Butyricimonas faecihominis: one gene and its partner. The main gene of each other region encodes a partner of the protein of the gene in region 2 in a complex. Links are inferred from orthologs where the notes say so. Each region holds a gene or a part of one and is shown on either strand. Other genes may lie near its edges.

Region 1 (3,048 bases), 3.0 Mb from region 2 along the record:
ATAAACTCCAAGCAGACAACCCGACCAAAGAATTCATCCCGATTCACCCGAAAACGATATGCGGACAGATGAAGAAGGTTACTTTGGAAAAAGTACTCGAAGCCCTTGAAAAAGAACAATACGAAGTACGGCTCCCGGAAGACTTGAGAGAAAAGGCTTGGTTACCCATTCAACGTATGTTAGACCTTAGTTAAAAGGATTCAGTGATTGACGATTTAAAGACTAGGTGATTAACCTATGGGGAAAAATCACAGAATCAAGAATCAATAAATCACTCAATAAATAGAATCTAAAATTTAAAATCTAAAATTTAAAATCAAAATATGAATGTATCACTGAACTGGTTGAAAGACTATCTAAAGATCGACCAAAGCACTGAAGAGATTTGCAAAATTCTGACAAGTATCGGACTGGAAGTTGGCGGGTACGAAGAATTTGAGGCAATAAAAGGGGGATTAAAAGGATTGGTCATCGGTCATGTGTTGACTTGCGAGGCACATCCCGATTCGGACCATTTACACGTGACAACAGTTGATTTGGGAATGGGTGAACCGGAACAAATCGTCTGCGGGGCTCCTAACGTGGCTACCGGCCAGAAAGTAGTCGTTGCCACTGTAGGAACAACCCTTTACAAAGGTGATGAAGAGTTCGTGATCAAGAAATCAAAAATACGGGGTGTAGCCTCTAATGGTATGATCTGCGCCGAAGACGAAATCGGTGTCGGAACCGATCATGCCGGAATCATGGTATTACCCGAAAATACCCCGGTTGGAATACCGGCCGCAGACTATTTCAACGTTTACCGGGACACGGTTATCGAAGTCGATATTACCCCGAACCGGATTGACGGAGCCTCACACCTTGGTGTAGCTCGTGATTTAGCCGCTTATTTACAACAGACACAAGATATTCACTATACTCTTCCCTCCGTGGAAACTTTCCATCCGGACAGTACGGATGCTAAAATCACCGTACGAGTAGAACGTCCCGAGGCTTGCCGTCGGTACGCCGGAATATGTATCGAAGGAGTAACCGTTAAAGCGTCTCCTGAATGGTTACAAAACCGGATGAAAGCTATCGGATTACACCCGATCAACAACATCGTGGACGTGACCAACTACATTCTTTTCGGTCTGGGACAACCTTTACACTCTTTCGATAAAGACAAAATAAAAGGAAACGAAGTCATCGTGAAAAGCGTTGCCAAAGGAACTAAATTCACAACTTTAGACGGCGTGGAAAGAGAATTGCATGAGGACGACTTGATGATCTGTAATACCGAGTCCCCCATGTGTATCGCTGGAGTATTCGGTGGACAGGAAAGCGGTATTTCGGACACGACAACAAACGTGTTCTTAGAAAGTGCTTGCTTTGACCCGGTATTCGTTCGCAAAACAGCTCGCCGTCATGGTTTGAACACGGATGCCTCTTTCCGTTATGAACGGGGAACAGACCCGAACATCGTGATCTACGCACTAAAATTAGCCGCCATGATGATTAAAGAAGTTGCCGGAGGTAAGATTACTTGCGCTCCTATCGACATCTACCCGGAACCCGTGAAGGATTTCGAAGTGTTCATAAAATATGCTCACGTAGATCGATTGATTGGTAAAAAAATTGACCATGAGGTAATCAAAAACATCCTCCGTTCTCTTGAAATGAAAATTGCGGAAGAGTGCGAAGAGGGGCTTTTATTGAATGTCCCCCCCTACCGTGTTGACGTGCAAAGAGAAGCTGACGTGATCGAGGATATTCTTCGCATCTACGGTTTCAACAACGTGGAAGTACCTGCCAGCGTAAGATCCACGCTAAGCTATTCCGAAAAGCCGGATGACTTCCAGTTGAAAAACATCATCTCAGACCTATTAGCAGCAAACGGGTTCTGTGAAGTAATGAACAATTCATTGACGAAAGCCAGTTATTACGAAGACTTCAAGTGTTTCGATCCCACGCAGACGGTAATGTTATTCAACCCGCTTAGCGCAGACTTGGGAGCTATGCGTCAATCCCTGCTCTTTGGCGGACTGGAAAACATTGCTTACAACATCAACCGGAAGAACAATAACCTGAAATTATTCGAGTTCGGTAAGGGTTACACCTTCAACAAAAAAGAAGGTATTGACAACCCGCAAAAACAATACAAGGAAGACAACTTGCTTTCTCTTTTCATCACGGGGAATAAAAACATGACCACATGGAATGTCAAAGAGACGAAAACTGACTTCTTCTATTTGAAAGCGTATTGTGAAATGATATTAACCCGTCTAGGACTTCACCCCGATAACCTGAAAATTGATGCCACTGACAAGGACATCTTCCGAGAAGGATTGACGTACAAAGCCGGGGATAAACATATCGTATCCATGGGTATCTTGAGTAAAGCCCCTCTGAAAAAAGCAGATGTTAATCAAGAAGTCTACTACGCTGAATTCTCGTGGGAAAACATTCTGAAAGCCATCAAAAACCTCAAGGTAACCTACACCCCGCTACCGAAATTTCCTTCTGTAAAACGGGATTTAGCCTTGTTGCTTGACAAGAAAGTCACTTTCAGGGAAATCAAAGAAACGGCGTTCCGTACAGAAAAATCATTACTGAAATCCGTCACGTTATTCGACGTGTACGAGGGAGAAAAACTCGGTGCAGACAAGAAGTCCTACGCCGTCAGTTTCACCCTTCTCGACGAAGAGAAGACCCTCACGGACAAACAGATCGACAAAATCATGAACAAGTTAATGGGTACCTACAAACACCTGTTCAACGCTGAAATCAGATAGTTACAAGTTTACAGGCTACAAGTTATCATTCCACTTGTAGCCTGCCTTTCAATTTTCCATTTTCAATTCTCAATTTTCAATTGTATGAAGTCCCTTCTCCCCTCCTTTATCCTTATTCTTCTATACTTCATTGCCGAAGAATTTTTTGGTCCGAAAATCGGTTTGATAGCCGTGATCGTATTAGGAGCCGGAGAGTTTTTCTATTCATGGATCAGGGAGAAACGTATCAACAAGATGACACTCTTCAACACCCTGTTCTTCATTGCCCTTGCGG
Region 2 (3,543 bases):
TGGCTGGTTGCCTGCTATACCCCACGGCGAAAAAACAGAAAGACAAGCTTGTTGATTATCTATACAAGAAACTAAAAAGCCGGAAAGAAGTATAACCACTCCGGGGAAAATCTCGTTCACTAAAATGGAATATAAAGATTCATAAATATGAAAACAATTACATTTAGAAACGGGGACCCAATGCCCCTCTTCGGGTTAGGAACCTATCAATCCAAGGCAAACGAACTACATGACGCCATCATTAGTGCGCTGAAAGACGGGTACAGGTTGATTGACTGTGCCGCCTATTATAAAAATGAAGAAATCATCGGGGCTGCCCTGCAAGAAACATTCACGTCCGGACTCGTGAAACGGGAAGAACTTTTCATCACATCCAAATTATGGAATAATAACCACGCCCCAGAACACGTGGAAGAGGCTCTTCGAAAGACTTTGCACGATCTCCGGCTGGACTACTTGGACCTGTACCTGATTCACTGGCCGATAGCACTGAAACACGACATTGAATACCCGCGACAAGCATCCGATTTACTTTCCCTCGAAGAATGTCCCCTCACGGAGACTTGGAAAGCGATGGAACAAATGCAGGCAAAAGGACTGTGCAGACATATCGGGGTCTCGAATTTCAGCATCCCGAAATTAAAAGAACTGATCGCCGTGGCGAAAAACAAGCCCGAAATGAATCAAGTAGAAATGCATCCTTACTTGCAACAAAATGAATTATTTCGATTCTGTCAGTCTGAAGGGATTTACTTGACGGCTTATTCCCCTCTTGGACGTAATTTGCCCATCAAAAACAAACCCGGCCTGACCAATGAACCGATTATTATCGATTTGGCAAAAAAATATAATTGCACTCCGGCACAAATTATCATTGCTTGGGGGGTACAACGAGGAATCGTGATTATCCCAAAATCAGTTCACCCGGAACGAATCAAAGAAAACATTAAATCACTGGACATCAACATTTCGCCAGAGGATATGACCAAAATTGCCACCCTCGACTCACACACCCGGATGACCGACGGCTCGGCTTGGATTTTCCCCGACGGACCGTACACGATGAAAAATATTTGGGATGAAAAATGAAGTTCTCAAAAGAATTGAAATGTATGAGACTTTTTTATTAACTTTGTCCACCAAAGATTTCAAATTTTGAGAAGATGTTAGACAAGATTAAACAACTCAGTGCTGAAATAGCCGGTTTTCAGGCGAAGAGCCTAGAAGAAGTAGAACAGTTCAGAATCAAGCATTTAAGCAAGAAAGGAACAATCGCTGCTCTCTTTGATGATTTTAAAACCGTTCCCGCGGATCAGAAAAAAGCCATGGGACAGGAATTAAATGAATTGAAGAACACGGCTCTGGCAAAAATCAACGAGTTGAAAGAGTTACTTTCTAACGCGGAAGAAGATTTAAGCGGTATTGACTTGACGATGCCGGGAGATCCTTTAAAACTAGGAACCCGTCACCCGTTAGCTATCGTGAAAAACGAGATTCTGGCCATCTTCAATAAACTTGGATTCACCATTTCCGAGGGACCGGAAATCGAGGACGACTGGCATAACTTCTCCGCATTGAACTTCCCGGAAGAACACCCGGCACGTGATATGCAGGATACATTCTTTATCAGTAAGAACCCGGACATCGTGCTACACACGCATACCTCATCCGTGCAAGTGCGAGACATGGAGGCTCATCGTCCCCCGATTCGGCTAGTTACTCCCGGAAGAGTATTCCGTAACGAGGCTATTTCGGCCCGGGCACATTGCATCTTCCACCAAATCGAAGCTCTTTACATCGACGAGAACGTTTCCTTCGCCGACTTAAAGCAAACCTTGACCTATTTCGCGAAAGAACTATTCGGACCGGACACGCAAATTCGTCTTCGTCCGTCATACTTCCCCTTCACGGAACCATCGGCAGAAATGGACGTATCGTGTACACTATGTCACGGAAAAGGTTGCAATGTTTGTAAAGGAACCGGATGGTTGGAAATCCTCGGGTGTGGAATGGTTGACCCCAATGTTTTGGAATTAAATGGTATAGACAAGGAAAAATATACCGGGTTCGCACTCGGTATGGGTATCGAGCGTATCACCATGCTAAAATACGGCATCAAGGATATACGTCTCTTTTTCGAAAACGACATCCGTTTCCTTGAACAGTTTTCGGCCGCAGGCAAATAATATATAAACACAACACAAGAGAGATGAGGATGTCGGTCACACGACTCCTCATTTTTTATTCTCAAACACCGGTTGCTATGAAGAATTTAGTCATTCTATTCCTGATCACCTTTTCATTCGGGGCTTTCGCTTGCTCTCCCGCCGATTCCGTGTACCGGAAAGATCAAACTTTGCTAAAACATTTCTTTGAATACGCCAATAAAAAGGAAATAGCTAAACTCCCGATCAACGAAAAAGTTGTCGCCATCGGACGCTATTTTCTCGAAACGCCTTACGTGGGAGGGACGTTGGACATCAATCCCCAAGAGAAGCTGGTTGTCAACCTGCGAGAATTTGACTGCGTGACTTTCGTCGATAATGTCATTGCCTTGGCACGCCTAGATAAATACGAAGAACAAAGTATTCCCCAATTCCAAAAGAATTTACAAGAGATTCGGTACCGGAACGGGAAGATCGTTGACTACACGTCACGCCTGCATTACTCTTCCGACTGGTTATACGAGATGACCTGCCTGAACCTTCTGGAAGACATCACGAAAGAAAAAGGAGGTATCCCCTTCCCCAACAAAGTATCCTTCATCTCCCAAAACTGGAAAAAGTACCCGGCACTAATACAGGATTCCACCCTCGTTACAAAAATAATTGATATTGAAAAGACTATTAACGGCAGGACATATTACTATATCCCGAAAGAAAAAGTACTCCCTTTTGCGGGACAAATCAAAACCGGGGATATTATACTGATCACCACGAAGAAAAAAGGACTCGACACAGCCCACGTGGGCATTGCCATTGAAAATGAGGGGCAAATATACCTGCTCCACGCCTCGGTTTCCGACAAAAAAGTGTCCGTCACGACAGAAACACTCCCCGATTATTTGCAACGAATCACGTCACATTCCGGCATAATGATCGGGCGTCTCATCAATTTTAAATCTAATTAACATCCATAAAACTGCGCAATACGTATATTTGGTAGAATTATTGTTATAAACTTTTACAAGAACACAAAATGTGATCGTGGAAATTGAATAGAAACCTAAAACAACGGAATATGAGAAGAATATTTATCGGAACACTTGTTGTGTTGACCATTGCTTTAATTAACGGATGTGCTAACCGGAAAATCACCCGGGTAGACCCGAATGAAACCATCGACCTTAGCGGACGTTGGAATGATAGTGACTCACGGCTTGTTTCCGAAGAAATGATCGGCGACCTGCTTACCTCAGCTTGGATTCCAAGATACTTGAAAGCAAACGACAAACGCCCCGTGGTGGTAGTCGGCCTCGTGGAGAACAAAAGTCACGAGCATATTAACTCGGAAACCTTCATTAAGGACGTGGAAAAAGCAATT

The links. Proteins that work in one complex are often made in the same cells at the same time.
Region 1: the proteins of pheS (region 2) and pheT are in contact, whole or in part, in a crystal structure (PDB 6P24), measured with the Escherichia coli proteins. The link is inferred for Butyricimonas faecihominis from one-to-one orthologs.

The regions. Positions count from the first base shown.
Region 1 is NZ_AP028155.1:634,613-637,660, reverse strand. It holds pheT (phenylalanine--tRNA ligase subunit beta), read left to right. Parts: upstream 1-323; coding sequence 324-2,774; downstream 2,775-3,048. Other genes in the region: nadA (quinolinate synthase NadA), read left to right, coding at 1-194.
Region 2 is NZ_AP028155.1:3,649,332-3,652,874, reverse strand. What follows is about bases 366-3,174. They hold pheS (phenylalanine--tRNA ligase subunit alpha), read left to right. Parts: upstream 366-1,163; coding sequence 1,164-2,186; downstream 2,187-3,174. Other genes in these bases: R8806_RS15115 (N-acetylmuramoyl-L-alanine amidase-like domain-containing protein), read left to right, coding at 2,264-3,130; R8806_RS15125 (aldo/keto reductase), read left to right, coding at 366-1,089. Outside these bases: R8806_RS15130 (VanZ family protein), read left to right, coding at 1-95; more of R8806_RS15125, read left to right, coding at 148-365; R8806_RS15110 (penicillin-binding protein activator LpoB), read left to right, coding at 3,241-3,543.